DNA from 2 places in the Streptomyces sp. 2114.4 genome. Region 2 is predicted to be linked to the other one. Evidence: predicted binding sites of a transcription regulator. Region 2 holds the regulator's gene; the other holds the start of a gene.
What was found. The regulator HspR, encoded in region 2, represses chaperone genes until heat shock. The targets are predictions, from matches to a motif close to TTGAGNNNNNNNNNCTCAA.
Positions count from the first base shown of each region.

Region 1: a site for HspR is predicted at 1,574-1,592, ahead of lon (endopeptidase La). Genes of this name have one in related genera too.

Region 1 covers NZ_FYEY01000001.1:5,522,645-5,540,862, forward strand. The annotation lists gene CFW40_RS24455 (YfbM family protein) at 1-481, opposite strand, end outside; gene CFW40_RS24460 (pentapeptide repeat-containing protein) at 597-1,511, shown strand; gene lon (endopeptidase La) at 1,615-4,074, shown strand; gene CFW40_RS24470 (lysozyme) at 4,224-5,081, opposite strand; partial or broken gene CFW40_RS24475 (MarR family winged helix-turn-helix transcriptional regulator) at 5,337-5,874, shown strand; gene CFW40_RS24480 (protein phosphatase 2C domain-containing protein) at 6,105-6,950, opposite strand; gene CFW40_RS24485 (nitrate- and nitrite sensing domain-containing protein) at 7,525-10,503, shown strand; gene CFW40_RS24490 (roadblock/LC7 domain-containing protein) at 10,500-10,994, shown strand; gene CFW40_RS24495 (DUF742 domain-containing protein) at 11,068-11,469, shown strand; gene CFW40_RS24500 (ATP/GTP-binding protein) at 11,507-12,124, shown strand; gene CFW40_RS24505 (styrene monooxygenase/indole monooxygenase family protein) at 12,211-13,464, shown strand; gene CFW40_RS24510 (hypothetical protein) at 13,810-14,076, opposite strand; gene CFW40_RS24515 (TetR/AcrR family transcriptional regulator) at 14,113-14,853, opposite strand; gene CFW40_RS24520 (diiron oxygenase) at 14,927-15,874, opposite strand; gene CFW40_RS24525 (ferritin-like domain-containing protein) at 16,050-17,171, shown strand; gene CFW40_RS24530 (SMI1/KNR4 family protein) at 17,260-17,835, shown strand; gene CFW40_RS24540 (alpha/beta fold hydrolase) at 17,960-18,218, opposite strand, start outside.
Region 2 covers NZ_FYEY01000001.1:3,753,162-3,766,839, reverse strand. The annotation lists gene CFW40_RS16450 (VCBS repeat-containing protein) at 1-1,211, opposite strand, end outside; gene CFW40_RS16445 ((Fe-S)-binding protein) at 1,380-3,647, opposite strand; gene dnaK (molecular chaperone DnaK) at 3,936-5,792, shown strand; gene grpE (nucleotide exchange factor GrpE) at 5,789-6,439, shown strand; gene dnaJ (molecular chaperone DnaJ) at 6,485-7,660, shown strand; gene CFW40_RS16425 (heat shock protein transcriptional repressor HspR) at 7,662-8,114, shown strand; gene CFW40_RS16420 (hypothetical protein) at 8,317-8,721, opposite strand; gene CFW40_RS16410 (pyridoxamine 5'-phosphate oxidase family protein) at 9,148-9,552, opposite strand; gene CFW40_RS16405 (Uma2 family endonuclease) at 9,582-10,163, opposite strand; gene clpB (ATP-dependent chaperone ClpB) at 10,432-13,062, shown strand; gene CFW40_RS16395 (YbjN domain-containing protein) at 13,230-13,678, shown strand, end outside.

The sequences.
Region 1 (18,218 bases), 1.8 Mb from region 2:
CCGTGCGGAAGAACGGCCGCAGCTGCTCGTAGTGCTCGCGCACATAGTCCAGGGACTCGCCCCGCTCCCAGACGATCGCCGGGTACACCTGAGCCGCGGCCAGGTCCTCCGGGCCGACGCCGGCCGTCAGCCGCTCGCCGGATATCTCCGCCAGCGCCCCGGCGGCGGTCCGCACCTGCTCGGGGGTGAGGTAACGGGGCGGGCCGTAGCCCCAGTCGTCGGCATCCGGGACGGCCTCCTCGCCATGGACGATGTCCACCGGGAAGGCCGCCCGGCGCAGCAGGAATCCGAGCGCGTCCCAGGCCTTGTCGACATCCATGCAGCGCGCCGGCGCGGACTGCGCGGGCCCGGCCGCTTCTGCCTCTGCCTCCGCTTCTGCCTCCGCCTCCATCCACCCGCCGATCAGCTCCAGCGCCCACTCGGGATCGCCCAGGGCGCGGTCGAGTTCGGCAGGGGTGACACGTGCGTACTCTCCGATCATGCTCATGGTCCCGAGGTTAGAGGCGACCACTGACAACGCCGTTCGGCGAAGGGGCCGTTGCCTTCCCGCGGCGAGCGCATCCCGCCGGGCGCGGTCGCCGTGGCGGCCTGGGAGAATGGCGGCCCCTTCCGAGCGCGGCCCCGTGCGGCGCTCGCCGTACCGCAGGAGCGCACTCACCTTGTCCCCGGACCGCAGGCCATCGACCGACCACGAGCAACCGATTCCGGACACCGCAGACCTCGGCCTGCGGTCCGACTGCGGCAGCTGCTTCGGGCTCTGCTGTGTGGCGCTGCCGTTCGCGGCGTCGGCGGACTTCGCGATCGACAAGGACGCCGGCCGGCCCTGCCCGAACCTGCAGACGGACTTCCGCTGCGGCATCCACACCGACCTCCGCCGGCGCGGCTTTCCCGGCTGCACCGTCTTCGACTGCTTCGGTGCCGGACAGAAGGTCTCCCAGGTCACCTTCGGCGGACGGGACTGGCGGCAGGCTCCGGAGACCGCCCGGCAGATGTTCGACGTCTTCCCCGTCATGCGGCAGCTGCACGAACTCCTCTGGTACCTGACCGAGGCGCTGTCCCGGCCCGCGGCCCGTCCGGTGCACGCCGCGCTGCGGGCCGCGCGGGAGAAGACCGAAGGCCTCACCCGGGCCGGCGCCCAGGAGCTCACGGCGTTCGACGTGCCGGCCCACCGGGGCGAGGTCAATGCCCTGCTGCTGCGCACCAGCGAACTCGTACGGGCCGGGGTGCCGGGCCGCAAGAAGGAGCGGCGGGGGGCCGATCTCCTGGGGGCCCGCCTCAAGGGGGCGTCTCTCCGGGGCGCCAATCTCCGCGGCGCCTGCCTCATCGCCGCCGATCTCAAGGGCGCCGATCTGCGCACGGCGGACCTGATCGGCGCCGATCTGCGGGACGCCGACCTCAGCGGTGCCGATCTCACCGATGCCCTCTTCCTGACCCAGTCGCAGCTCAACGCAGCCAAGGGCGACGCGGCGGCCAAGCTGCCGCGGGGCCTGTCCCGCCCCGTCCACTGGTAGCGCGCCGCGTCCGATCGCTCACAGCGAACGCACGGCGGGGAACATCTCTCGCCCCGGCTGCATTGAGTGAGTAAAGCTCAACTTGCTTGCCGAAGGGGAGATCATGGCTTCGACGTCCACACCGCTCACTCTGCCCGTGCTGCCCCTCGATGACGAGGTCGTGCTCCCCGGCATGGTGGTGCCCCTGGACCTGTCCGACGCGGACGTACGGGCAGCGGTGGAGGCCGCGCAGGCCGCCGCCACCCCGGGTAACAAACCGCGGGTGCTGCTCGTTCCCCGCGTCGACGGGACCTACGCCGGTATCGGCACGCTCGGGCGGATCGAGCAGGTCGGGCGGCTGTCCGACGGCGACCCCGGCGCGCTGATCCGGGGCTTGGGCCGGGTACGGATCGGTTCCGGCACGACCGGGCCCGGGGCCGCGCTCTGGGTGGAGGGCACGACCGTCGAGGAGGCGGTCCCCGATCCCCTGCCCGGCGCGGTGACCGAACTCGTCACGGAGTACAAGGCGCTGGCCACCAGCTGGCTGCGCAAGCGCGGCGCCTGGCAGGTCGTCGACCGCGTCCAGCAGATCGAGGACGTCCCGACGCTGGCCGACAACTCCGGCTACTCGCCGTTCCTGACCACCGAACAGAAGGTCCACCTGCTGGAGACCACCGACCCGGTCGCCCGGCTGAAGTACGCCACCGAGACGCTGCGCGAGCACCTGGCCGAGCAGGACGTCGCCGAATCCATCGCCAAGGACGTCCAGGAAGGCGTCGACAAGCAGCAGCGGGAGTTCCTGCTGCGGCGGCAGCTGGAGGCGGTCCGCAAGGAACTCGCCGAGCTGAACGGCGATCCGGAGGACGAGGGCGACGACTACCGCGCCCGGGTCGAGGCCGCCGACCTGCCCGAGGACGTCCGCAAGGCCGCCCTCAAGGAGGTCGACAAGCTGGAGCGGTCCAGCGACCAGAGCCCCGAGGGCTCCTGGATCCGCACCTGGCTGGACACCGTCCTGGAACTGCCCTGGAACGAACGGACCGAGGACGCCTACGACATCACCGGCGCCAGGGAGGTGCTGGACGCCGACCACTTCGGCCTGGACGACGTCAAGGAGCGGATCACCGAATACCTGGCCGTCCGCAAGCGACGGTCCGAGCGCGGCCTCGGGCCGGTCGGCGGGCCGTCGGAGGGGACGCCGCGCGGCGCTGCGGGCCAGGGCGGCGGCGGGCGGCGGGCGGGCGGCGCCGTGCTGGCGCTCGTCGGGCCGCCCGGGGTCGGCAAGACCTCGCTCGGTGAGTCCGTCGCGCGGGCCATGGGCCGGAAGTTCGTCCGGGTCGCGCTCGGCGGCGTCCGGGACGAGGCGGAGATCCGCGGCCACCGCCGTACGTACGTCGGCGCGCTGCCCGGCCGGATCGTCCGCGCGATCAAGGAGGCCGGGTCGATGAACCCGGTGGTGCTGCTCGACGAGATCGACAAGGTGGGCTCCGACTTCCGGGGCGACCCGGCCGCCGCCCTCCTGGAGGTCCTGGACCCGGCGCAGAACCACACCTTCCGCGACCACTACCTGGAGGTGGAACTCGACCTCAGCGATGTGGTCTTCCTGGCCACCGCCAATGTCCTCGAAGCCATCCCCGAGCCGCTGCTCGACCGGATGGAGCTGGTGCGCCTGGACGGCTACACCGAGGACGAGAAGGTCGTCATCGCCCGGGACCACCTGCTGCCGCGCCAGCTGGAGCGGGCCGGTCTGGAGACCGGCGAGGTGACCCTGGAGGACGACGCGCTGCGCAAGCTGGCGGGGGAGTACACCCGCGAGGCGGGCGTACGCAACCTGGAGCGCGCCGTCGCCAGGCTGCTGCGGAAGGTCACCGCACAGCACGAACTGGGCGAGCGGGAGCTGCCGTTCACGGTCGGCGTGGACCAGCTGCGCCCGCTGATCGGGCGGCCGCACCACACCCCCGAGGCGGCACAGGACCCGGCGGAGCGGCGCACCGCGGTCCCCGGGGTGGTCACCGGACTCGCGGTCACCGGCGCCGGCGGCGACGTCCTCTATGTGGAGGCCTCGCTCGCCGATCCGGAGACCGGCGCCTCCGGGCTCCAGCTGACCGGCCAGCTCGGTGACGTGATGAAGGAGTCCGCGCACATCGCGCTGTCGTTCCTGCGCTCCCACGGCGCCGAACTGGAGCTGCCGGTCGCCGATCTGAAGGAGCGCGGTGTGCATCTGCACGTACCGGCGGGCGCCGTCCCCAAGGACGGGCCGAGCGCGGGCGTGACGATGACGACGGCGCTGGCCTCGCTGCTGTCGGGCCGGCGGGTCCGGCCGGATGTGGCGATGACCGGTGAGGTCTCGCTGACCGGGCGGGTGCTGCCGATCGGCGGCGTCAAGCAGAAGCTGCTGGCGGCGCACCGGGCCGGGATCACCACCGTCATCATTCCCCGGCGCAACGAACCGGACCTGGACGACGTACCGGCCGAGATCCTGGACTCCCTGGAGGTCCACCCGGTCGCCGATGTCCGCCAGGTGCTGGAACTGGCGCTGACCCCGGCCGCGAACGGGGCCGCCCCGGAGATGCAGGTCGCGGCCTGAGGGCCGTGGCTCGACGGTCGTGACCTTGACGGACGCGGCGGCCTGACGGACGCGGGCGGAAACGGTACGGGCCCCTGTCGCACCCGTGTGCGGCAGGGGCCCGCTCGTGCGTACGGCCCGGGCGTGGAGGGGGGCCGCACGCCCGCGTATCAGCCGTTGGCGAGGGCCTTGAGACGGTCCAGCGCGCCGTTGAAGCGGTTGTGGTCCCCGACCGTCGTGCCGGACGAGGTGTACTGCCAGATGGTGTGGAAGCCCCAGCCGGCCGGGAGTTCGCCGACCGACGAGCCGTAGCGCGGTATCCACAGCGGATTGACGGCACCGAAGGCGGCGGAGTTGCCGGTGCACTGCTTCCACCAGCCGGTGGAGGTGTAGATGACGGCGTCCCGGCCGGTACGCGCCTTGTAGGTGGCGAACCAGTCCTTCATCCAGTTCACCAGGCCGGCCGCGCTCAGCCCGTAACAGGTGGCGCCGTAGGGGTTGTACTCCATGTCGAGCGCGCCGGGCAGCGTCTTGCCGTCCCTGGACCAGCCGCCGCCGTGCTGGACGAAGTAGGTGGCCTGGGCGGCACCGCTGGAGGTGTCGGGTGTGGCGAAGTGGTACGCGCCCCGGATCATGCCGGTGTTGTAGGAGCCGTTGTACTGCTGCGCGAAGGACGGGTTGGTGTAGCTGGTGGACTCCGTCGCCTTGACGTAGGCGAAGCGGACGCCGCTGTTCCAAAGCGTCGACCAGGCGACACTGCCGTTGTGGCTGCTGACGTCCACGCCCTCTACGGACGCGAGCGGCGACGCCGGCGGTGCGGTGCCGGCCGCGGTGCCCTCGTGCCGGGCGATCTGGGAGCCGGCCCAGTCCTGGCCGGGGTGGCGTGGCTCCGGCGCGCGCCGGGTGGCCGTGGCGCCGGCGGTGCCCGGCAGTCCCAGGAGGAGGGAGACGACCGCGAGAAGGACCCCGGCCAGGGTCGTGAGGGAACGTGCGGGTCGGTGGGGGAAGCCGGATCTGAGCACGGACATACGTGCCTCCGAAGATCTCGGTGGGTGACCTGAGGGGGGAGGAGCTGAGGGGGAGGACCTGACGGCATGGCGCCGACGTGCGGGCGCGGCGGTGCGACGGGCAGGACGCGCGGCGGACCGTTGACAGCCCGGGCCTTTGTTATGCCCATGCCAGAAGCAACGTACGCGCGTAGAACGACGTGACAAAAGAGGGGCACCGTGCTGCCGTTGGTCTACTCCTGCGAAATACTGGCCGAGCTGCGGCTTCAGCCGCCGATGGCGGAAACTTTCAGGGCAGGGAAAGCAAGAAGGGGCGCTGACGTGCACAACACCGGAGCCGACGGTACGACGGCGGACGGCGAACCGATTGGTGTGGACCACGTATTTCTGGCCCTGGAACGCGAATTGGCGGTATTTCTCCGCCGGGCCCGTGCCTCGTCCGGCGAATTGGCACGAGAGGTACATCCCGACCTGGAGCCCTCCGCGTACGGCCTCCTCATGCGGCTGGCCGACGCCGGCACCCAGCGGGCCACCGGCCTCGCCGGCTTCTTCGGCGTCGGCAAGGCCACGATGAGCCGCCAGCTGCACGCCCTGGAAAAGCTCGGACTCATCGCCCGCGAGCCCGATCCGGCCGACGGCCGTGCCGTCCTGGTGCGCCTCACCGATGAGGGCCGCGACCGCTTCACCCGCGTCCGCACCGGCCGCCGTGCCCAGTACGCCCGCCGCCTCGCCTCTTGGGGACCGCACCGAGGTCGCCGAACTCGCCCGTCTGCTGCACCGGCTGAACGCGGAGCAGGAGGGGGACGAGGTCTAGGGGGCCTCCCCTGGGGTGTCGCCTGGCAGGACGGGGTGCCCTCGCACCCCCGGACCCGCGCCGCCGAGCTTCCGTTCCCCCGCGCCGGGAGAAATTTCCCGCCCGCCGGTGATTGTCACGGCGCCACAAAAAATCCGGCGCCGTGCGAAGCCCGTCGCCCTCGAAGCCGGGCGCCGGAAACCTCACGGCACCACGTGAATCGCGGCGTCCCGGCGTCACGCGTCATGGCGTCACGGCGCCACAAAGATGACCGCCGCGTCATCCCGGGCCTTGCCGCGCGGAAACGCCGCACCCTCCGGGTCCGCCGCCTCCGCCGCCCGGACCCGGTCGATCAGCGACTGCGGGCCCTGCCCGGCCACCAGCGCCACGCAGTCGGCCCAGGAGCCCTCGTGGAAGACCTCCGTCCAGCGGCTCGCACCGTCGCTGAGCGCGGTCAGCGAACGCAGCCCGGAGCGCGGCACGCTCCCGGACACCGCCCGGGCGGCCACCGCCGGATCGGCGGCCGCGGTGAAGAAGCCACCCTCCGCGTTGCGCAGCGCCTCGACCGCGCGGGCGTACTTCCGGCCCGCAGCGGCCCGTTCCGCCGAGCCGCGGGGCAGTGCCCGTACGGCGGCGCGCCGGTCTTGGACCGCGGGCGGCAGCTCGTCCAGCCGCGGGTCGAGCACCGGCTGCACCGAGCCGTCCGCCCGCTCCAGGAGCAGCACCGAGTCGGACAGGACGAGGTATTCGACGGTGTCCCCTGACCACCGCGCGGCGATCACGGTTGCCTGTGGAGTGCGGGCGTGAGAAAGGTCACAGGTCGCCCGATGCGTATCGGCCGTCCGGGAGATGGCTGAGGAGAGAACCTCAGCGAGCGTCATATCCCGGTGTGAAACCGACAGTTCGAGCATTGCGCCCCCGAGGTGCGCGGTGAACCACGGCACCGTGTGGCGGCATCCGTAGTCCTCCTCGGGGGGCGTCACCCCGTCCAGGAGGACGAGGGCTCCGCCCTGGCCGGCGGCCGGCAGGGCGACCGACGCGTAGTCCTCGTTTGGGCGTTGGGGGTCGCCCGGCTCGGTGGCGAGTTCGATGCGCATGGCCGCCAGTCTGCCGGAGGCGCCGGCTCCGTCCCTGGTGACAGGAGCTGACAGCAGCGCCGGAGGGCGGTCGGGCGGCGGCGTACCGGAGGTAAGGACCGCCGGTCCGGCGGCGTGCGGGCGCGCATCTTTCCAGGAGCCGGACGCATCTCCAAACCCGTTCGGGGGTGGGCCGGGGTTGCGGCCGAAAACGTTGGCGCACGGAAGTTGATGGTCAAACTGCGATTGATGTTCACTCCTTCAGGTGGCCGGGCATGTGTTGCCGAGCCACTGCGCGGCGCCGGTGGAATGGTCGTTGCCCGGTCATGGGGTGGGGCCAGGACGTTCGTCGCGACGCGCAGAGCCGGGCTGTTTCCCCTCGCGGAAGTGTGTGCTGCTGCGTCTTCGCGCAGGTCCGCCCCCGTGAGCGGAGAGCGAGCCGGGTCCGCGACGCCATATGGCGTGGACAGGCGAGACAGGAATGCGAGCAGCGGTGCGGAAGATGCGGCTTCGAGGCGGCGCAAGGAAGCCGGGATCACCGGCCGGTTCGGTCTCGGGACCGAATGCGGGCTCGGGTCCTGGTAAGGGTCCGGGCATGGCGGACGGTGGCGAGGACCATGCGGGACGGCGTCCCGCACGCGTGCGCAACCGGCTCGTCGGGGCGGTGGCCGTTGTGGCCGCGGCCGTCCTCGGCGCCGGCGTCCCCGGGCTGACGGCCACGGCCGACGACGCCACCCACAGTCAGCAACTGGTCGATCTGGCCGAGCTGAACGCGCAGGCCATCGCGCTGGCGCACTCCCTCGCCGACGAACGCGACGGCATGACCGCATACGTCGCCACCGGGCACGGCAGCCGGACGGCCGCGGGACGGGTCAACTCCGCGGTCAACGATGCGCGGGCCGCCCGGACGAGCGACGCCGCGGCCCTGCGGGCCCAGCGTGCCCGCGTGGACCGGCAGATCGGCGAACTGCGCTCCGAGGCCCAGGACGCCTCGGGCGACACCGCGGTGTACAAGGCCGCCGCCAAGCTGCTGGGGACGCTGCCGCAAATCCGTCAAAAGGCGCTGTCCGCGGCCGGATCGGCCGAGCAGATCTATAACGCCTACACCCAGACGATCCAGGCGCTCGGTGCGATCAGCGACGACATCGCCCGTGAACTGCCCGCCCGCGCGAACTCCGCCGACGCCGACATCCACGCGCTGCCCGCCCTCGGCCGTGCCACCGAACAGGCCGCGGGCACCCGGGCCCTGCTGCTCGCCGCGCTCAAGGCGGGCGGCAGCCAGCCCCGGCTGACGAACCTCGCCCAGGTCGCGCACCTGCGCGAACAGGGCGCGCTCGGCGACTTCCAGCAGGCCGCGAGCCAGGGCGCCAGGGACCGCTACGTCCGCACCGTCAACGGCGAGGACGCCAACACCGCCGAGCGCTATCTGGCCCGGCTGACTGACCAGCCCCGGCTGGACGCCCTCGATCTGCGCCTGAGCCGCCAGCGGGTCCAGACCACGCTCACCAGCCGTATCGGTCTGATGCGCGGCGTCGAATCCGCCATGGCCACCGCCGACATCCAGCACCTCGGCGCGCTGCGCGACGACGACGTCACGGAGCTGGAGATCCGCATCGGCCTGGAAGGGCTGTGCCTGCTGCTGGCCGTCGGCGTCGGCGTCTGGGCCGCCCGCTCCCTGACCCAGCCGCTGGCCGCGCTGCGGATCGGCGCCAAGCGGCTGGCCGCCGACCCCGCGCACGAGGACCCCCTCACCTACAAGGGCCGCAACGACGAATTCGCCACCACCGTGCGGTCCGTCAACGCGCTGCACGCCCAGGTCGGCGAGCTGGCGCGGCGCACCGCCGAGATGGAGGGCGAGCGCAAGCGGCTGATCAGCGGCCGGCAGCGGCTGGTCGCCGAGCGCGAGGTGCTGCAGGAGCAGGGCGAGGGCCTGAAGGAGGAGATCGCCGATCTCACCGAGCGGCTGGCGGCCCTGCAGTCCGGTGTGCACGGCCGGTTCGTCAACCTCTCGCTGCGCACCCTCGGCCTCGTGGAGCGTCAGCTCGGCGTCATCGAGTCGCTGGAGGAGAGCGAGCAGGACCCGGAGCGGCTGGAAACCCTCTTCAAGCTGGACCACTTCGCCGCGCGGATGCGCCGCAACAGCGAGAACCTTCTCGTGCTGGCGGGCGCCGAGCAGTACAGCAACAACCACCCGGGCCCGGTACCGCTGCTGGACGTGATGCGTGCCTCGATCAGTGAGATCGAGCGCTACGAGCGGGTGCGTATCCAGTCGCTGCCGCCGCACTCCCAGGTCGCCGGATTCGCCGCCGACGACCTCAGCCACCTGGTCGCCGAACTCCTGGAGAACGCCACCGCCTTCTCGCCGCCGGACGCCTATGTCGAGCTCTCCGGCTGGCTGCTGGAGAGCGGCGAGGTCATGCTCTCCGTCCAGGACGAGGGCATAGGGATGACCTCGGAGCGGATGGCCGAGCTCAACGAGCGGCTGACCGACGTCGAAGCCGCCTCGTCCTCCGAGACCGTCGACGAGGCGCTGGGCCTGGGCCTGTACGTCGTGGTGCGGCTGGCCGCCCGGCACGGTGTCCGGGTCCAGCTGCGGGACGCGAAGCACGGCGGCGTCACGGCCGTCGTCGTCCTGCCCGGCTCGATCCTGCCGACCCGCCCCGCCCCGTCGGCCTCCCCGGCGAGTGCGCACCAGGACGTGGCGCACACCCCGGGCCTGCCCGGCTCGGTCGCCGAGGCGAACTCCAACGCGCTGCCGACCCGGGCGGCCCGCCGGGACCCGGCAGCCGTGGCAGGCCCGCCCGCTGCCGCCGCGGCCCCGGCCCATCAGCCCGGCCAGGGCGCGGACCGGGACACCCCGGCGCCCGGCCACGACGGCACCCCGGGCGCGGCCCCCGCGCCTGCCCCCGCCACCGACCCGCTCGTCGCCGCCGCGGAGCGCGCGATCGACGCGGCCGGACTCGGTGTGCAGCCCGGACCGGCACCCACCGAACCGCGGCCCGAGGGCCCCACCACGTACTCCGGTTCCGAGCCGAGCCCGTACGGCCCGCAGTCGCCCGGCCCCTACGCCGCCACCACCAGCGGCGGCGGCCAGCACCGTCGGCCCGAGGACGACGCCGCCCCGGGCCACGAGCCCTCCGGAGCCGGTGCGCCCTCCTCCGACCCCTATGCCACCGGCCCCGACCAGCACACGGGCCCCGGGACGGACGCGGCACCCAGGGACGCCGACGCGGCACCCGCCGACGCGTCCCCGGCCGGTACACCGGCCGACCCACAGACCGCCGCCGCCCCGCCCGCGGAGGAGCGGCGGACGACCTCCATGGGGCTGCCCAAGCGCACCCCCAAGGTCGTGGCGCAGCAACAGGCGCCGACCGCACCGCGCAAGAGCGGTGCGGCCAATGCCGAGGCGTTGCGGCGTCGCCTCGGCGGATTTCAGGCGGGAGCGCGAAGCGGCCGGCGTGACGTCGAAGCCGAGATCGCGGAACGTACAGCGGAGCTGACCATCCCACAGACGGACACCGACGGAGCGGGGGCCCCGGGAGAGAGCCACGTTGTCGAGGAGGCACGCGATTGAAGGCGCAAGCACCCACTGCTTACGGACAAGGTCTGAGCAGTCAGGCAAGGAATCTGCATTGGCTGCTGACCAACCTGGTCGACGAGGTACCGGGAATCCACTCGGTCGCGGTGGTCTCCTCCGACGGCCTGCTGCTGCTGTCGTCCGACCCGGGCCGGGCGGAAGCGGCGGCCCGGCCGGGCGGAAGCGGCGGTCCGCGGGGGTCCAGCGCGGACCTGGCCACCATCGTGTCCGGGCTGGGCAGCCTCACCCAGGGGGCCGCGAAGCTGATGGACGCCGGGGCGGTCAAGCAGACGATGGTCACGATGGACGAGGGCAGCCTGTTCGTCATGTCGATCAGCGACGGCTCGCTGCTCGGGGTGCACACCACCCCGGACTGCGACATGAGCGTCATCGCCTACCACATGGCGCTGTTCGTCGGCCGGGCCGGACATGTCCTCACCCCCGAACTCCGCAGTGAATTGCGTAAGTCGATGGAGAGCCCCCAGTGAGCGAACGTAGCGAGCGAACCATGGAGAGGTGCGCCCCGAGCGAGTGCGAGGGCGGACGAAGCGAGGTTTCGGCATGAGCAGTTCCCGCAAGCTCCCCGTACGCGGTGGGGAGCGGAAACCCTCGCGCGTGCGGCCGTACTCGCTCACCGGAGGCCGGACACGGTTCGGCCATGTCCTGCTCGTCGAGACGTTCGTGGCCGCGCTGGAGGCGCCCGAGGAGCGGCGCGAGCTGACCTCCGGCGGCTGGGGCGACCGGGTGATGCCGGAGATGCGCGCGATCGTCGAGCTGTGCCGCCGGATGCGCTCGGTCGCGGAGATCTCCGCGCTCCTCAAGATGCCGTTGGGCGTGGTACGTGTACTGCTCAGCGACCTCGCCGACCAGGGAAAGATTCGCGTCTACGGCACCGGGCACGGCTCCGGCCGGCCCGACCGCGCGCTGCTCGAAAGGGTGCTGAGTGGACTTCACAGGCTCTGACACGATATCGGCCGGGCCGACGGCGACCCCCGGTTCCGTGAGCCCGTCCGACCCGGCGGCCACGGCCGCCGACGCGGGGCTGCAGAGCTGGCAGACCGACCGTTCGCGGGCGCCGATCGCCACCAAGATCGTGGTGGCGGGCGGCTTCGGCGTCGGCAAGACCACGTTCGTCAAATCGGTCTCGGAGATCACCCCGCTCCAGACCGAGGCGGTGATGACCCAGGCCAGCGCGGACACGGACGATCTGACCGCCACCCCGGACAAGACCACGACCACGGTCGCGATGGACTTCGGGCGGATCACCCTCGACCAGGAGCTGGTGCTGTACCTGTTCGGCACGCCCGGACAGCAGCGCTTCTGGTTCATGTGGGACGACCTGGTGCGCGGTGCGATCGGTGCGATCGTGATGGCCGACACCCGGCGCCTGGAGGACTGTTTCCCGGCGCTGGACTACTTCGAGAGCTGCGGACTGCCGTATGTCGTCGCGGTCAACCACTTCGAGGGGACCGAGGCGTTCGCCGTCGAGCACGTGCGCGAGGCGCTGACCGTGCCGTCGCACGTGCCAGTCGTGATCATGGACGCGCGGAAGCGGGTCACGGTGATCGAGTCGCTGCTCGCGCTGGTCGGCCACGCCCTGGAGACCGCGCCCGAGTAACCGGCCCCCGTACGGGGCCACGGCCCCGTACGGGCCGCCCACTTCCCCTCCCCGAACAACCAGCAGTAGCAGAGAAGAGTGCCGCCATGCGGAAAATACTCGTCGTCGGAGCCGGCCAGTCCGGTCTTCAGCTCGCCCTCGGCCTCCAGACCCAGGGCTACGAGGTCACCCTCATGTCCAACCGCACCGCCGACGAGATCCGCGCCGGCCGGGTCATGTCGACGCAGTGCATGTTCCACACCGCCCTCCAGCACGAGCGCGACCTCCAGATCAACTTCTGGGAGAGCCAGGCCCCGCGCATCGAGGGCCTTGGCGTCTCGGTCGCCGCCCCCGGCAGCCATGAGTCGCCCGAGGGCTCGCAGCGCGCCATCGACTGGGTCGGCATGCTGGACGGCTACGCCCAGTCCGTCGACCAGCGGGTGAAGATGGCCGGCTGGATGGAGACCTTCGCGCAGCGCGGCGGCCAGCTCGTCATCCACGGCGCTGCCGTCTCCGACCTGGACTTCTTCGCGAGCCGCTACGACCTGACGCTGGTCTCGGCCGGCAAGGGCGAGCTGGTGTCCATGTTCGGCCGGGACGCCTCCCGCTCGCCGTACGACACCCCGCAGCGCGCGCTCGCCGTCTCCTACGTCCACGGCATGGGCCCGCGCCCCGAGCACCCCGAGTTCGAAGCGGTGCGCTGCAACCTGGTGCCCGGCGTCGGCGAGCTGTTCGTCATGCCGACGTACACCACCTCCGGCCGCGCCGACATCCTCTTCTGGGAGGGCATACCCGGCGGTCCGCTGGACGCCTTCCAGGGCGTCAAGGACCCCAACGAGCACCTTGCCCTGACGCTGGAGCTGATGGAGAAGTTCCTGCCCTGGGAGTACGCCCGCGCCACCAAGGTCGAACTGACCGACGCCAACGGCACGCTGGCCGGCCGCTACGCCCCCACCGTGCGCAACCCCATCGGCCGGCTGCCCTCCGGCGGTCTGGTGCTCGGTGTCGCGGACGTCGTGGTCGCCAACGACCCGATCACCGGCCAGGGCTCCAACTCGGCCTCCAAGTGCGCCGCCTCCTACCTGGCCTCCATCGTCGAGCACGGCGACCGGCCGTTCGACGGGGAGTGGATGCAGAGCACCTTCGAGCGCTACTGGGACACCGCCCAGCACGTCACCAAGTGGACCAACGCGATGCTGGCCCCGCCGCCGGAGCACATCCTGAACCTCATCGGCGCGGCCGGCCAGCTGCAGCCCGTCGCCGACCGCTTCGCCAACGGGTTCAACGACCCGTCCGACTTCGAGAACTTCTTCTACGAGCCGGAGAAGACGAATGCCTATCTTGCCTCTTTGACGGGCTGAAAACCGCCCGCGGCGGGGGCTGTCCTCCCCCGTGGGCGCGTGCGCCGCCGTGCTCGTTCCCTCCCCGCCTTCGGCGGGGAGGGGTTTTTTGCGGGCTGCCGCCGCGGCGCGTGGTGTGTTGTGGTGCGGTGCCGGGCCTCCGGCGGTGGGTTGCGGGACTGCTCGCTTTACGCTCCGCTGCGCTCCGCCTTTGCTCTTTCTCGGAGCCTGCGGAAGCAAAGCCCCGCAACCCACCGCCTCCGGCCCGTCCCCTCGCGTGGGTGTGGCGGCTGTCCGTGTGGGGTGCGGTTTTCGCTCGTGGCGCGGGGCCGTTCGGTGGGGTTTGTGCCACGGGTCGCTGCCGGTTCAACGCGGCTTGCGCCAAGGCCACTTCGGTCCGTCGTCCGGCGCCTTGCCCTCCGGGGCGTACTCGTACTTCCAGCCGCTGGGCAGGCCCAGGCGGCCCACCCGTGCCGGGACGCGGCGGTAGACGTGCACCGTCGGCGGCCGGTCGTCGTCGTGCGGTACGGGGACCTCGTACGTCTTCGGCGGCCGGCCGGTCGCGCCGACCAGGACGGGCAGTACCCGGCCGTCCAGCGGGCCGCCGACGAAGAGGGTGTTCTCGCTTCTCACGCCCTCAGTGTCACACCGCCACGGCCGGGCGGCTGATCACAGCAGATGCGCGGCGTCGCTCACGACGGGCAGGATGCGGCGGGCCAGGTCGCCGGCCGGGCCGTCGGTGGTCTCCAGCTTCAGCGCCGCCCGGGTCACCCGGGCGGTCTGCGGGTCCGTGGCCGCGGTGGCGGTCAGCAGCGCGACGAAGTGGTCGACCAGCCAGTCCCGCAGCTCGTCGAGGGCCGGCTGCTTGTCCTCGTCCAGCCAGATCAGCGAGGCGGCCTCGACGGCGGTGATCCACATACGGACGGTCATCCGCAGCCGCAGGCCCGGCTCCGGCTCGCCCAGATGCCGCAGGATCTGGTCGGCGGCGGCGCGCCGCACCTCGTCCACGATCGCGGACGTACGGGTGGTCTCGACGACGCTGCCGCCCTGCAGCAGCGCGCTGAACCCCGCGTCGTGCTCGTCGACGAAGGCCAGATAGCGGTCCAGTGCGCGCGAGAGCCGACGGGTCAGCGGTCCGGTCTCCGGCTCGGCGAAGCAGCGCTCCAGGACGTCGGCCGCGCTGCGCAGCGCGGCCTCGTACAACTGCTGCTTGCCGCCGGGGAAGTAGCGGTAGACCAGCGGGCGCGAGACCTCGGCGGCGGTGGCGACATCGTCCAGCGAGACGTCCTCGGGCGCGCGGTGCGCGAACAGGCCCAGCGCGGCGGTGAGCAGTTGGCTGCGGCGCTGCTCCACGCTCAGCCTGCGGTAGGCGGGTCGGGGTACTGCTGGGGCGGTGCCGCTGCCGTTCATGAACAGCAGCGTAGCCGCCCCGGGTTCGGGCTCGCACAGGTGCTCGGGGTGTACGGGGTCCATGCGGGGGGCCTCAGGCCAGCAGTCCCGAGCTCCGCCACAGCCTGCGGCCCACACCGCGCAGTACGCCGATCTCGTCGAGGAAATCGGTCAGCCGACGGGCACCGGACTGCATCACCTCGCGGCGGTGCCCACTGGCCTTGACCTGGGCGACGGCCTCGCGCCGGTCCAGGCCCACGCGGCTGTAGACGGCCGGGTTGACGAAGGCGACGGAGAAGACCCGGGCCGCCTCGCCGGAGCTGATGCGGGTCAACTCCCGCTCCCAGCGCGGCGCGGTGATCATCTGGCGGCGCAGCTCCTCGCGGGCGTAGCGCACATGCCGGGCCTCCTCGACGACATGGATGCGGGTCACTCCGCGCACGATCGTCTGCACCCGCTCGTCCGGGAACGTCAGCCGCTGCATCCAGTCCAGGATCTCCTCCCCGAGCAGGGTGCAGGCGAACGAGCCCGGGGTGGTGGAGACGGTCTTGAGGACGCGGGCGAGCTGGTGGTTGAGCCGGGAGACCGGGTACGCCGGCGCGCCGCCCTTCTGGATCAGGCGCGCGAACATCTTGGAGTGCCGGCACTCGTCGGCGATCTCGGTGAGGGCGTAGCGGACGTGCGCGCTGGTCACCGGCTTGTCGTAGATGTGCCGGACGAGGAGCTGCATCAGGATGATCTCGAACCAGATGCCCAGCGAAGCGAGCGAGGCGGCCTCGTGCCGGGAGAGGTCCTGCTGCTGTTCGAGCGACATCCGCTTCCACAGCGGGGTGTCGTAGAGCGAGACCAGCTCCGGCGGCCAGAACCACTTGCCCTCTTCGAGGGGGGCGTCCCAGTCGAGTGCGGTGTCGGGGTCGAAGGAGTGCTTGGCGGAGGAGTCGAGCAGCCGCTCGGCGACCTGCTCCCGGTCCTTGAGCAGGCCGAGGGCGTCCCGCAGGAGCCCGGTATCCTTCGCGGTCATCTCGGTGGGTGCGCTCGTCATGGCTGTGGCTACCTCGCTGGTGGATCAGGGCCGGCCCGCTGTCATCTCTTATGAGACTGCGTGTCAGTAAGGGCGTCAATCCCCTGCGCACGACTTATTGACCCGTCGGTAAGAAGCGTGTGAGCCTGCCAACGACCGCCCATGACAAGGCGTTTGGCGAGCCGAGGAGGCGTCCGTGTCGACCCGAGATCTCTACGTACAGGACCCTGGCGACCCCGTGTGGAAAGTGCCCGCCTCCGGTGCGGCACGCTTCAGCTGGGACTACGACGACGGGCGCGACCGGCTGCTGGCCCTCTATCAGAAGGGCAAGGACAAGCAGTGGGACGCCACCTTGCGGATCGACTGGGACCAGGAGGTCGACCCCTACGACCCGCTCGGCACCCCGGACGAGTCCATGTCCCTGTACGGCACCAGGTACTGGGACAAACTGACCGAGAAGGACCGCGGCGAACTGCGTCAGCACTACACCTCCTGGCAGTTCAGCCAGTTCCTGCACGGCGAACAGGGCGCCATGGTCTGTGCGGCACGGATCGTGGAATCCGTCCCGGATCTCGACGCGAAGTTCTACTCCGCCACCCAGACCATGGACGAGGCGCGGCACGCCGAGATCTACAGCCGCTTCCTCCAGGAGAAGATCGGGATGCTCTACCCGGTCAACGACAATCTCCAGGCGCTGCTCTCCGACACCCTCAAGGACTCCCGCTGGGACATGCCGTACCTCGGTATGCAGGTGCTGATCGAGGGCCTGGCGCTGGCCGCCTTCGGCATGATCCGCGACACCACCACCAAGCCCCTGCCCCGGCAGATCCTCGCCTACGTCATGCAGGACGAGGCGCGTCATGTCGCCTTCGGCCGCATGGCGCTGCGCGACTACTACAAGCAGCTCACCGAGGCCGAACTGCGCGAACGCGAGGAGTTCGTCATCGAGGGCTGCTACCTGATGCGCGACCGCCTGCGCGGCCTGGAAGTCCTCGAAAACTTCGGCATTCCGCACGACGAAGCCGCCGAATTCACCGAGAACTCCGAATTCCTGCACCTCTTCCGCAAGCTGCTCTTCAGCCGGATCGTGCCCTGTGTGAAGGACATCGGCCTGTGGGGCGAACGTCTTCAGCGCGCCTATGTGGACATGGGTGTCTTCGAGATGGGCGACTCCAATCTCGATCTGCTCATGGCCGAGGACGAAGAGATCGCCGAAAAGCTCGACGCGGAGCGGTTTGCAGCGGAGGAGGAGGCCCGTACGGCGGAGGTCGCGGCGGCCATCGCGGAGGGCGCGGGCGAGGGCGCGGGCGAGGGCTGAGCGGCCGGCGGTTGTCAGACCCCTGTGCTGTCGTTGACGCAGTGACGTTCGACAACGTCTGACGGCGTTCGACGCGAAAGGGCAGCGCATGAACCGCGAGCAGTGGCGGCCGTTCCTGAAACTCTGGAGCGAGGAGTGGATCGTCGGGCGCGACCCCGAGCGGGACGGGCCCCTGGATGACGAGGTCGTACGGGACGGGTGGCTCGGGTTCGCCCCGGCGAGCGCCGATGAGGTGGCGGCGGCCGAGGCCCGTCTGGACCGGACACTGCCCCCGTCGCTCCGCGAGTTCCTGCTGACCACCAACGGGTGGCGGGACGCCGGGACCTTCATCTACCGGCTCGCGGGCACCTCCGAGCTCGCCTGGCTCGCCGACAGCGATGAGGGCTCCGGCTGGATCGACGCCTACAGCGACACCGAGTTCGCCGACGAGGACGAGGACGAAGAGCCCGAGGGCCAGATCCTTGCCCGTGCCCTGCGCCTCTCTCTCGACGGCGACGCCGCGGTCATGCTTCTCGACCCCGCGGACGTCGATGAGCGCGGCGAATGGGCCGGCTACTGGCTCGCCTCGTGGTCGGGGAGGGGGCCGGAGCGCTTCGACTCCTTCCATGACCTGATGTACGACCAGTACACCTCGTTCCACCGCCTCCGGGGCCGGAGGACGTAACGCGCGCCCGCCGGGACGCCGAGGTGGGAGGAGCGCCGGTGCCGAGCCTGGTGCTGGTGCTGGTGCTGGTGCTGGTGCTGGTGCTGGTGCTGGTGCGAGTGCCGGAGCCGGACCGGAGCCACGGTTACGGGGCCGTGCCGTCCGAGAGCCGGTCGTGCAGGAAGTCCCGTACCCGGCGGCCGAGTTCGTCGGCCTGGCCGTACGGCATGGAGTGGTGACCCACACCCGCCACGGTCCCGATCCGTACGCCCGGCGTCCGTCCGGCCCGTGCGGCGACCCGGCGCAGATCGTGCGCCCGGCTCCGCTCCGCCAGCAGCACCAGGGTCGGCACCGGCGCTCCGCCCGGTCCGGCGACGTCCGGGCGCGGCCCCGTGACCACCTTC
Region 2 (13,678 bases):
AACAGGACGAGGTCGGCGCGGTGGTCGCCGTCGAAGTCGGTGAGGGCGAGAACCGTGGAGTACGGGCGCCCGGCGCCGGGGAGCCGGGGCACCGGCAGGCGGCGGACGGTGGCGGAGAGCCCGGTCGCGGTGCCGCTCAGCAGGGCGGGGCGGGTGCCGCCGATCACAAGATCCGGGTGGCCGTCGTGGTCCACATCGGCGGCGGCGAGGGTGGGCACCCCGCCGGTATCCGTACGGATCCGGCCGGGACGGCCGCCGACGGACAGCTCACCGCCGGTGTCGGCGGTGACGGAGGTCACCCCCCGCCCGGCCCCGGCGAAGCGCCCGAAGGCCGTGGCGTAGCCGGGCGGGTAGGCGGCCGGGCCGGCCTTGAGGGGGCCCTTGGGGCCGCCGAGCGCGAGGCGGCTGCGGGCGCGGCGGCCGGGGGCGGCGGAGCGTACGAGGAGGTCGTCGGCGCCGTCGTGGTCGATGTCGGCGGCCGGCGTGAGGGGCCCCGCGGCGGCCAGGGCGGTGCCGGGGACGGGGAGCGGGGCGCCGGCCGCCGCGGGGGCGCCGGTGCGGGTGAAGGGGCCCTTCAGGTAGCTGATCCGGGGCCCGGAGGCGGTGACGGCCAGGTCGTTCGCGCCATCGCCGTCGAAGTCGCCGCAGACCGGCCGGCCGGGCCATTCGTTGCCGAACCGCGCCCGGTCGGGGATGCGGAGCCGCACGGCGCGGGCGACACCGAGGCCCCGGGGCGAGCCGAAGAGCAGCTGGACGGGGACGGGCGGGCGGCCCACGCCGTCGTAGGGCGGGTCGGTGGTGACGACGAGATCGCTGAAGCCGTCCCGGTCGAGGTCGCAGACGGTCTCGGCGTCGAAGGCGGCGGGCACGGCCGGGCCGGTGCGGGCGGCGTTGCGGGCCGGGGTGAGCAACTCCCGGGTGGCCGGGGCGAGTCCGTGCGCGGAGCCGTAGAGGATGCCGATGCCCGGGTCGTCGTCGCGGCCGCGGGCGGGGGCGAGCAGGCTGTCGAGGACGAGATCGGGGTGACCGTCGCCATTGAAGTCGGCGGCGGCCTGGCTGCCCCGGCCGGCCGGGACGGGGCGCGCGGCCGGCAGCGACGAGGCGCGGTGGGGGGCGGTGCGGTGCGGGTCGCCGGAGGGGGAGAGCAGGCCGCAGGAGCCGAGGAGGAGGGCCAGCCCGAGCCCCGCTGCCGTGGCGATCCGTCTGCGCATCGTGTCCCCACCCCGCCCGTACCGCTGTGGTCGTGTTGTCGTCCGCGGCCCGGGGTGCCCGGTGCCGCCGTCCTGCCCTGCCCGTCCGCGCCCGCGGTACGGAACCGCCGACGGCCGGCCCCGTGCGAACAGGGGACCGGCCGTCGGCGGGCGCGCTGGTGCGCGCCGTTACTTCACCGGTTCCGGCTCCGGCGCGTCCTCGGCCTCCTCGTCGCCCGCCGGGTCGACGGGGGTCTTGACGGAGTCCAGCAGCAGCTGGGCCACGTCGACGACCTGGATGGATTCCTTGGCCTTGCCGTCGTTCTTCTTGCCGTTGACCGAGTCGGTGAGCATGACCAGGCAGAACGGGCAGGCCGTCGAGACGATGTCGGGGTTGAGCGACAGGGCCTCGTCGACGCGCTCGTTGTTGATGCGCTTGCCGATGCGCTCTTCCATCCACATGCGGGCACCGCCGGCGCCACAGCAGAAGCCGCGCTCCTTGTGGCGGTGCATCTCCTCGTTCCGCAGGCCCGGCACCTTGGCGATGATCTCGCGCGGCGGGGTGTAGACCTTGTTGTGGCGGCCCAGGTAGCAGGGGTCGTGGTAGGTGATCAGACCCTCGACCGGGGTGACGGGGGTGAGCTTGCCCTCGTCCACCAGGTGCTGGAGCAACTGGGTGTGGTGGATGACCTCGTACTCGCCGCCCAGCTGGGGGTACTCGTTCGCGATGGTGTTGAAGCAGTGCGGGCAGGTCGCGACGATCTTCTTCGACGCCTTGGGCTTCTTGGTCGACTCATCCTCGTCGTCCTCACCGAAGGCGGCGTTCAGCGTGGCGACGTTCTCCGCGCCGAGCTGCTGGAAGAGGAATTCGTTGCCCAGGCGGCGCGGGGAGTCACCGGTGCACTTCTCGTCGCCGCCCATGATCGCGAACTTCACGCCGGCGATGTGCAGCAGCTCCGCGAAGGCCTTGGTGGTCTTCTTGGCGCGGTCCTCCAGGGCGCCGGCGCAGCCGACCCAGTAGAGGTATTCGACCTCGGTCAGGTCCTCGACGTCCTGGCCGACGATCGGGACCTCGAAGTCGACCTCCTTGGTCCAGGCCAGCCGCTGCTTCTTGGCCAGGCCCCAGGGGTTGCCCTTCTTCTCCAGGTTCTTGAGCATCGTGCCCGCCTCGGACGGGAACGAGGACTCGATCATGACCTGGTAGCGGCGCATGTCGACGATGTGGTCGATGTGCTCGATGTCGACCGGGCACTGCTCGACACAGGCGCCGCAGGTGGTGCAGGACCACAGGACGTCGGGGTCGATGACGCCGTTCTCTTCGAGGGTGCCGATCAGCGGGCGCTCGGCCTCGGCCAGCGCGGCCGCGGGCACGCCGGCCAGCTGCTCGGCACTCGCCTTCTCGTTGCCCTCCTCGTCCTTGCCGCCGCCCGCGAGCAGGTACGGCGCCTTGGCGTGCGCGTGGTCGCGCAGCGACATGATCAGGAGCTTGGGGGAGAGCGGCTTGCCGGTGTTCCAGGCGGGGCACTGCGACTGGCAGCGGCCGCACTCGGTGCAGGTGGAGAAGTCGAGCAGGCCCTTCCAGGAGAAGTGCTCGACCTGGGAGACGCCGAACTGGTCGTCCTCGCCCGGGTCCTCGAAGTCGATCGGCTTGCCCTCGCTGGTCATCGGCTGCAGCGCGCCGAGCGCGACGGAGCCGTCCGCCTCGCGCTTGAACCAGATGTTGGGGAAGGCCAGGAAGCGGTGCCAGGCGACACCCATGTCCGTCTTCAGCGAGACCGTGATCATCCAGATGAAGGACGTCGCGATCTTGAGGCCGGCGAAGAAGTAGGTGAGGTTCTGCAGGGTGCCGAGGCTCATCCCCTTGAACGCCGCGACCAGCGGGTACGAGAGGAAGTACGCCGCCTCGTAGTGGTCGACGCCGTGCAGGGCGCCCTCCAGGGCGTGCAGCGTCACGATGCAGATGCCGACGATGAGGATGACCGACTCGACGAAGTACGCCTGGCCGGTGTTGGAGCCCGCGAAGCGGGACTTGCGGCCGGCGTTGCCGGGGCGGCTCAGCTGGCGGATGACGATCAGGACGATGATGCCGACGGTCGTCAGCGTGCCCATCGCCTCGACGTACATCTCCCACGGCAGCCAGTCGCCGATGAACGGGATCAGCCAGTCGGCCTGGAAGAGCTGGCCGATGGCGTTGACGATCGTCAGCAGCAGGGTGAGGAAGCCCACCGCCACGAACCAGTGCGCGACGCCGACGACGCCCCAGCGGTTCATGCGCGTGTGGCCGACGAACTCCCTGGCCACCGTCACGGTCCGCTGGACGGGCGCGTCGGTCCGGGTGCCGGCGGGCACCGGAGCGCCCAGTCGCAGCTGGCGGTAGATCTGCAGGAGGGCGCGGCCGAACAGCGCCACGGCGACCGCGATGAGCACCAGCGACACGATGATCGCGGCGAGTTGCATGGGAGGCTCCTCGTACCTGCGAGAGCGGAAACGGAGTAACTACTAAGCGGTAACTTTTTTGGTCTGTCGCTGAGGTTACCCATTCTCCCTCGCGCCATGAAGCCGCCCGGCCGGTGATCTGCGTCGCGAAGGCAACCCTGTGTACATCCCCGGCGTCTTGGGCCCCGAAGCCTGGTGACGATAAGAGCGACATAAAACTTGAGTCCACAAGACTCAGGTCTGTTGACAGGTTTTCTTCGGTACTGCACTCTTGAGCCTGTTCCACTCAAGTCAGCTGGAGGAATTGAAATGGCACGTGCGGTCGGCATCGACCTGGGCACGACGAACTCCGTCGTCAGTGTTCTCGAAGGCGGTGAGCCCACCGTCATCACCAACGCCGAGGGCGCCAGGACCACGCCGTCCGTTGTCGCCTTCGCCAAGAACGGCGAGGTGCTGGTCGGCGAGGTCGCCAAGCGTCAGGCGGTCACCAACGTCGACAGGACCATCCGGTCGGTCAAGCGCCACATGGGCACCGACTGGAAGATCGACATCGACGGCAAGGGCTTCAACCCGCAGCAGATGAGCGCCTTCATCCTGCAGAAGCTCAAGCGCGACGCCGAGGCGTATCTGGGCGAGAAGGTCGTCGACGCGGTCATCACCGTTCCGGCCTACTTCAACGACTCCGAGCGCCAGGCCACCAAGGAGGCCGGTGAGATCGCGGGCCTCAACGTCCTGCGCATCGTCAACGAGCCCACCGCGGCCGCCCTGGCCTACGGCCTGGAGAAGGACGACCAGACCATTCTGGTCTTCGACCTCGGTGGCGGCACCTTCGACGTCTCGCTGCTGGAGATCGGCGACGGCGTCGTCGAGGTGAAGGCCACCAACGGTGACAACCACCTCGGTGGTGACGACTGGGACCAGCGCGTCGTCGACTACCTGGTCAAGCAGTTCCAGAACGGCCACGGCGTCGACCTGTCCAAGGACAAGATGGCGCTGCAGCGTCTGCGCGAGGCCGCCGAGAAGGCGAAGATCGAGCTGTCGTCCTCCACCGAGACGACGATCAACCTTCCCTACATCACCGCCTCCGCCGAGGGCCCGCTGCACCTGGACGAGAAGCTCACGCGCTCGCAGTTCCAGCAGCTCACCTCGGACCTCCTGGACCGCTGCAAGACGCCGTTCCACAACGTCATCAAGGACGCGGGTATCAACCTGTCCGAGATCGACCACGTGGTCCTGGTCGGCGGCTCCACCCGTATGCCCGCCGTCGCCGAGCTCGTCAAGGAGCTGACCGGCGGCAAGGACGCCAACAAGGGCGTCAACCCGGACGAGGTCGTCGCCATCGGCGCCACCCTCCAGGCCGGTGTCCTCAAGGGTGAGGTCAAGGACGTCCTCCTGCTGGACGTCACCCCGCTGTCCCTCGGTATCGAGACCAAGGGCGGCATCATGACCAAGCTCATCGAGCGCAACACCACGATCCCGACCAAGCGGTCCGAGATCTTCACGACGGCCGAGGACAACCAGCCGTCCGTGCAGATCCAGGTCTACCAGGGCGAGCGCGAGATCGCGGCGTACAACAAGAAGCTCGGGATGTTCGAGCTGACCGGTCTGCCGCCGGCCCCCCGCGGGGTCCCGCAGATCGAGGTCTCCTTCGACATCGACGCCAACGGCATCATGCACGTGACCGCGAAGGACCTGGGCACGGGCAAGGAGCAGAAGATGACCGTCACCGGCGGCTCCTCGCTGCCGAAGGACGAGGTCGACCGGATGCGCCAGGAGGCCGAGCAGTACGCGGACGAGGACACCAAGCGCCGCGAGGCCGCCGAGACCCGCAACCAGGCCGAACAGCTCGTCTACCAGACCGAGAAGTTCCTCAAGGACAACGAGGAGAAGGTCCCGGGCGAGGTCAAGACCGAGGTCGAGGAAGCCCTCACCGAGCTGAAGGAAAAGCTCAAGGGCGAGGACACCGCCGAGATCCGCACGGCCACCGAGAAGGTCGCGGCCGTCTCGCAGAAGCTGGGCCAGGCCATGTACGCCGACGCCCAGGGTGCGGCCGGTGCCGAGGGCGCTGCCGGCGCCGAGGGTGCCGAGCAGGCCAAGGCCGATGACGATGTCGTCGACGCCGAGATCGTCGACGACGAGAAGCCCAAGAAGGATGGTGCCGCGTGACGGAGGAGACCCCGGGCTTCGACGAGAAGCCCGACGTCCCTTCCGACGCCGCTCCCGAAGACGCGGCGCAGGCCGAGTCCGCCGACAAGGCGGGCTCGGCCCCGGCCGGGGACGTAACGGACATAGCGCTCCAGGCGCAGCTGGACCAGGTGCGTACGGCGCTCAACGAGCGCACGGCGGACCTCCAGCGGCTCCAGGCGGAGTACCAGAACTACCGCCGTCGGGTGGAACGGGACCGGGTCACGGTCAAGGAGATCGCCGCGGCGAACCTCCTGTCCGAGCTCCTTCCCACCCTCGACGACATCGGCCGTGCCCGAGAGCACGGCGAACTGGTCGGCGGCTTCAAGTCGGTGGCCGAATCGATGGAGACCGTCGTCGCCAAGCTGGGTCTGCAGCAGTTCGGCAAGGAGGGCGAGCCCTTCGACCCGACGATCCACGAGGCACTGATGCATTCGTACGCACCGGATGTCACCGAGACGACGTGCGTGGCGATCCTGCAGCCCGGGTATCGCATCGGTGAACGAACGATCCGCCCCGCGCGGGTCGCCGTCGCCGAGCCGCAGCCGGGCGCCCAGGGCGCCAAGTCCGCCTCCGACGAGGACCCCAAGGCTTCGGACGAGGAGAGCGGTGGCCCGGACGAGGGCTGACGTGAGGACAGAGAGTAAATCCGTGCGGGAGGAGGGACGTCGGGGATGAGCACCAAGGACTTCGTCGAGAAGGACTACTACAAGGTCCTCGGCGTCCCGAAGGACGCCACCGAAGCGGAGATCAAGAAGGCGTACCGCAAGCTCGCCCGGGAGTTCCACCCGGACGCCAACAAGGGCGACGCCAAGGCCGAGGAGCGCTTCAAGGAGATCTCCGAGGCCCACGACATCCTGGGCGACAGCAAGCGCCGCAAGGAGTACGACGAGGCGCGGGCGCTGTTCGGCAACGGCGGGTTCCGGCCGGGACCCGGCGGGGGCGGCGGCTCCTTCAACTTCGACCTGGGCGACCTCTTCGGGGGCACGCCCGGTCAGGGCGGCGGGGGCGGCGGCTTCGGCGGCGGGCTCGGGGACGTCTTCGGCGGCCTGTTCAACCGCGGCGGCGCCGGTACGCGTACCCACGCGCGCCGCGGCCAGGACATCGAGTCCGAGGTGACGCTCAGCTTCACCGAGGCGGTCGACGGGGCCACGGTCCCGCTGCGGATGTCCAGCCAGGCGCCGTGCAAGGCGTGTTCGGGCACCGGCGACAAAAACGGTACGCCGCGGGTCTGTCCGACCTGTGTCGGCACCGGCCAGGTCAGCCGGGGCGCGGGCGGTGGCTTCTCGCTCACCGACCCGTGCGCCGACTGCAAGGGCCGGGGCCTGATCGCCCAGGACCCCTGCGAGGTCTGCAAGGGCAGCGGCCGGGCGACCAGTGCCCGCACGATGCAGGTCCGCATCCCCGCGGGCGTCTCCGACGGGCAGCGCATCCGGCTGCGCGGCAAGGGCGCTCCGGGCGAGCAGGGCGGCCCGGCGGGCGATCTGTATGTGGTCGTGCATGTCGACGCCCACCCGGTCTTCGGCCGCAAGGGCGACAACCTCACCGTCACGGTGCCGGTCACCTTCCCGGAGGCCGCGCTCGGTGGTGAGGTCAAGGTGCCGACGCTGGGCGGCCCGCCGGTGACGCTGAAGCTGCCGGCCGGCACCCCCAACGGACGCACCATGCGCGCCCGGGGCAAGGGTGCGACCCGTAAGGACGGCACACGGGGTGATCTGCTGGTCACCATAGAGGTGCTGGTCCCGAGTGACCTCAGCGGCAAGGCGAAGGAGTCGCTGGAGTCCTATCGCGAGGCGACCGCGGGCCCGGACCCGCGGGCAGAGCTGTTCCAGGCCGCGAAGGGAGCTTGAGATGGACAGCCGGGGCGGGCAGCGTCGTAACCCCTATGAACTGACCGAAGAGTCGCCGGTGTACGTCATCTCCGTCGCGGCTCAGCTCTCCGGACTGCATCCGCAGACCCTTCGGCAGTACGACCGGCTGGGGCTGGTCTCGCCCGACCGCACACCCGGGCGGGGCCGCCGCTATTCGGCCCGGGACATCGAACTGCTCCGTACGGTGCAGCAGTTGTCCCAGGACGAGGGCATCAACCTGGCCGGCATCAAGCGCATCATCGAGCTGGAGAACCAGGTCGCGGCCCTGCAGCAGCGGGTCGTCGAGCTGCAGGGCGCCCTGGAGGGCGCGGCCAGCGCGATGCAGCAGCGGGAAGCGGCGGTGCACGCCTCCTACCGGCGGGATCTGGTGCCGTATCACGACGTGCAGCAGACCAGCGCGCTGGTGGTGTGGCGGCCCAAGCGGCCGGAGTGATCCGGCCGGCCGGGGCGTGAGCTCTCGGCACACGAGGTGGCAAAGGGCCGGGGAAACCCGGCCCTTGTCGCGTTTTGGGGTGCGGGGTGCGGGGTGCGGGGTGCGGGGTGCGGGGTGCGGCATCGTGCCGTGCCGCGTGTGGTGCGCGGGGTGCGGCGTCGTGCCGTGCCGCCGGTGTCCGTCGGCGTACGGCCGCGCCCGCTCAGCAGCCGTTGTACCCGGCCGTCGGCATCGACAGCCGGCGGTGCACCTGCGACTTCATCGCCAGGGTGTAGACCGGCTCGTCGAGGTCGGTGGTCTCCAGGCGCACCCCGGCCTCCGCGCACCGTGCGGTGAACTCGGCGGCGTTGTCGATGGCGTTCTCCAATGCCCGGCGGTTGGGCGCCACGAACACATCCACCAGGCCCGCTTCGACATCGCGCCACAGCGCGCCGTGGTCGGCGCGCAGGTGGTGCAGGCTGAGCCGGCAGGTCAGGTGGTAGTCACGGGCTGCCGCCCACTGGGTGCACATGTCGTGCTGGCCGCGGTCGTCGACCAGGAACGGATCCTCGTCCAGCTCGGACAGCGGCATCAGGCAGGCGATCGCCGTGACTCGGACCGAGTTCATCGTGCCCTCCGGGGCGTGGCGACTGTGGGGGCGACGATACCCCCGCGGGTGGCCCGTGGAGGAGGGGCTGTACCGGGCGGCGAAGCGTAACCGCAGGCGTGACAGATCTTCCAGCCGTCCTGGCTGACGGCCAGTTGGCCGCCGCAGCGTGGGCAGAGCTCGGCGTGCGGGTGCGGCCGGGCGGGGGGTGGACGGCGCGGAGCGGTCGTCACGATGCGCACTGCCGACGCCATGCGGCCTCCAGCTGCCGTCTTTTGCCTGGGGCAGGCCCGATGCCGTCCGTCGTTGCACGGAGCTGTTCGGTTCCCGTCGCTCCTGAGTACCAGGTGGACGGCCGGGGGTGGAGTGGGAAGGTCCGTTTTGAGCCAGGGCCGGGGGCTCGGCAGGGCGTGGGGCTCAGCGGGGCACGGGGCGGCGGGAGGGCGCTCAGGCCCGCCCCATCGCCTTGGTCACCGCGATCTCGATCATGACGCGATCGGGGTTGGGCGTCGGCGTCCGGCCGTAGCGCTCGGCGTACCGGCGCACCGCGTCGGCCACCGACTCGGCGTCCGTACGCACCCGTGCGATGCCCTCCAGGGTCGCCCAGCGTCCCTTGTCGACCTGGCACACGGCAACGGTGGCGCCGTCCGCGCCGGCGGCGACGATGTTCTTGACCTTGGCGCTGTCCTTGCGGGTGATGATCCGCGCGATCCGCTGCCCGGCGTCGTAGGTGACGCCTACCGGGACGACATGCGGGGTCCCGTCCGTACGCAGCGTGGTGAGCGTCGGCATCAGGTACTCGCCCCAGAAGGCGAGGTATTCGGGGCTGAGGGCGCTGAGGTCATGGGGCATGGGGGCCAGCGTAGTTCGGGGGCCGGGATTCAGAGGAGGTCGATGGTTTCCAGGTCGAAGGAGAAGGGGGCGGGGAGGGGGAGGGGTTTGCCAATGGGGGCGGTGTTGTGCCCTTCGTAGTCGTCCCCGGAAGGCTCGCTGAATAGCGTGAGGGTGGACTTGCCGCGGTCCACGAGCAGGTACAGCGGAATGCCGGCGCGGGCGTAGCAGTGCCGCTTGGCCTTCCGGTCGCGTTCCGGATTGCTCGATGTCACCTCCACGACCATGGCGACTCCGTCGCTCGGCATCCAGGGATCCGCGCCGCGGAACAGGCGGATCTCACGGGGGGCGATGGTGGCATCCGGGATCACATGATTCTTGGGACACCTGCCGCCGCGCGGCATGGTGAGCCCTTTGTAGCCGGAGACATCCATGTCTACCGCGGACTTTCGCATGATCTGCGAGACGACCCCGCTGAAGCAGTGCTCATGCGTGCCGTCCGTGGGTGGCGTCACAACGATCTCCCCCTCGATCAGCTCGGCTCGGAAGCCCAGGGGCGTCTCCAAGGCGAGGAAGTAATCCAGGAGGGTTTCTTCGTCGGTGGGCATAGGCGCGTGTGCCATAGCCGTCATGCTGCACCTCCTTGTGGTCGAAGGCCAGTGTCGCCGGGTGACGTGGGCCGGGTCGGCGCGTTGGGCGGGATTCCCTCGCACGAGTGAGCGAGGGTGGGGTGGGAGGCACTCCCGGAACAACCTTGAGTGGAATAGACTCAACTTATTGCACGTTGGCATGAGCAGGGTGGGTGCCGCACGGGCGCACGGACGGGGTCCGAGCCGGACCCGCAGGGGCTGACGGGCCCGCAGACGCTGCTGAGGACGAGTCGAGGAGGATCGCGAGGACGTGGACGCCGAGCTGACCAACAAGAGCCGGGAGGCGCTGAGCGCCGCCAATGAGCGGGCGGTCACCGCCGGGCATGCGGACATGACGTCCGCGCATCTCCTGCTCGCGCTGCTGGCCGGGCAGGACAACGAGAACATCATGGACCTGCTGTCCGCCGTGGAGGCGGACGCCGCCGTGCTGCGCAACGGCGCCGAGCGGCAGCTCGCCGGGCTGCCGAGCGTGCAGGGCTCGACGGTCGCGCCGCCGCAGCCGGACCGCGATCTGCTCGCCGCCATCGCGGACGCCACCCAGCGGGCCAAGGAGCTCGGTGACGCGTACGTCTCCACCGAGCACCTGCTCATCGGCCTCGCCGCCAAGGGCGGGCGCACCGGCGAGCTGCTGGCCGACCAGGGCGCGAGCGCCAAGAAGCTGCTGGCCGCCTTCGAGGCGAGCCGGGGCGGCCAGCGGGTGACCAACGCCGACCCGGAGGGCACGTACAAGGCGCTGGAGAAGTTCGGTACGGACTTCACGGCGGCCGCTCGCGAGGGCAAGCTCGACCCGGTCATCGGCCGGGACCACGAGATCCGGCGCGTGGTGCAGGTGCTCTCCCGCCGGACGAAGAACAACCCCGTGCTGATCGGTGAGCCGGGCGTCGGCAAGACCGCCGTCGTCGAGGGCCTGGCGCAGCGGATCGTCAAGGGCGATGTGCCCGAGTCGCTGCGCGACAAGCGGCTGGTCGCGCTCGACCTGGGGGCGATGGTCGCGGGCGCCAAGTACCGCGGTGAGTTCGAGGAGCGGCTGAAGACCGTCCTGGCGGAGATCAAGTCCAGCGAGGGCCAGATCATCACCTTCATCGACGAGCTGCACACGGTCGTCGGCGCGGGCGCCGGCGGCGACTCCTCGATGGACGCCGGCAACATGCTCAAGCCGATGCTCGCCCGCGGTGAGCTGCGGATGGTCGGCGCGACGACGCTGGACGAGTACCGCGAGCGGATCGAGAAGGACCCGGCGCTGGAGCGGCGCTTCCAGCAGGTGCTGGTCGCCGAGCCGACGGTCGAGGACACCGTGGCGATCCTGCGCGGGCTCAAGGGCCGCTACGAGGCGCACCACAAGGTGCAGATCGCGGACTCCGCCCTGGTCGCCGCGGCCTCCCTCTCCGACCGCTACATCACCTCCCGCTTCCTGCCCGACAAGGCCATCGACCTCGTCGACGAGGCCGCCTCCCGGCTCCGTATGGAGATCGACTCCTCCCCGGTGGAGATCGACGAGCTCCAGCGCGCCGTGGACCGGCTCAAGATGGAGGAGCTGGCGCTGCGCAACGAGACCGACGCCGGCTCCCTCCAGCGGCTGGAGAAGCTGCGCAAGGACCTCGCCGACAAGGAGGAGGAGCTGCGAGGCCTGACCGCCCGCTGGGAGAAGGAGAAGGAAAGCCTCAACCGGGTCGGTGCGCTCAAGGAAAAGCTCGACGAGCTGCGCGGCCAGGCCGAGCGGGCCCAGCGCGACGGCGACTTCGACACCGCTTCCAAGCTGCTCTACGGCGAGATCCCGGGCGTCGAGCAGGCGCTGGAGGAGGCGGCCGCCGCCGAGGCCGAGCAGGAGGCGTCCAAGGAGTCCATGGTCAAGGAGGAGGTCGGTCCCGACGACATCGCCGATGTGGTCGGCGCTTGGACCGGCATCCCGGCCGGCCGGCTGCTGGAGGGCGAGACCCAGAAGCTCCTGCGCATGGAGGAAGAGCTCGGCAAGCGCCTGATCGGCCAGACCGAGGCCGTACGGTCGGTCTCCGACGCGGTGCGCCGCACCCGCGCCGGCATCGCCGATCCGGACCGGCCCACCGGCTCCTTTCTCTTCCTCGGCCCGACCGGTGTCGGCAAGACCGAGCTGGCCAAGGCGCTCGCGGACTTCCTCTTCGACGACGAGCGGGCGATGGTCCGGATCGACATGTCGGAGTACGGCGAGAAGCACAGCGTCGCGCGGCTGGTCGGCGCGCCGCCCGGCTACGTCGGCTACGAGGAGGGCGGCCAGCTCACCGAGGCGGTCCGCCGCCGGCCGTACTCCGTCGTCCTGCTGGACGAGGTCGAGAAGGCACACCACGACGTCTTCGACATCCTGCTGCAGGTGCTCGATGACGGCCGGCTCACGGACGGCCAGGGCCGCACGGTCGACTTCCGCAACACCATCCTCATCCTGACCTCCAACCTCGGCTCCAACTTCCTGATGGACCCGCTGCTCAAGGAGGAGCAGAAGAAGGAGAAGGTGCTGGAGACGGTCCGAGTCGCCTTCCGGCCCGAATTCCTCAACCGGCTCGACGACGTGGTGGTCTTCCACCCGCTCGGCACCGACCAGCTCCAGCGGATCGCCCGGATCCAGCTCGACCACCTGCAGCGCCGCCTCGGCGACCGCCGTCTGACCCTGGACGTCACCGACCGCGCCCTGACCTGGCTCGCCTGGCTGGGCCAGGAGCCGGTGAGCGACGCCCCCGCGCCGGACCTGTCCTACGGCGCCCGGCCGCTGCGCCGGCTGGTCCAGACGGCCATCGGCGACCCGCTCGCCCGCGCCATCCTGGCGGGCGAGGTGCTGGACGGGGACACCGTGCGGGTGGACGTGGACGGCGACCAGCTGTCGGTGGAGCCTGCCGGGCGGGCCGTGGCCTGACCGCCCACCGCGATCCGGGGGTACGACTGCGCCGCCCGGTCGTGTCTCTGATCATTTCCTTGACCGGCAGCTGAGCGGCCTCTTCCCCGCATCCGCTCCGTCCCGGGTTGCCAGGACGGGGCGGATGTGGGGGAGGATGGCAGGGACCAGACGAAGGGAATTCCACGGTGAGCATCGACCCGTCCTCGATTCCGAATTTCGGGGGCCAGCCCGAACCCGAGCCCTCGGGGCCTGAGGGTCCCGTCGTGCCTGACCAGGACCTGGTCAAGCAGCTCCTCGACCAGATGGAGCTGAAGTACGTCGTCGACGAGGAGGGTGACCTCGCCGCTCCGTGGGAGCAGTTCCGCACGTACTTCATGTTCCGGGGCGAGGAGGAGCAGCAGATCTTCTCCGTCCGTACGTTCTACGACCGTGCCCACGGCATCGACGACAAGTCGAAGCTGCTGGAGGCGATCGACGACTGGAACCGCCGGACGCTGTGGCCCAAGGCCTACACCCACACCCATGACGACGGCACGGTCCGTCTGATCGGTGAGGCATCGATGCTGATCGGCACCGGTGTCTCGCTCGAACACTTTGTGTCGAGCACGGTCAGCTGGGTCCGCGCCTCGATCGA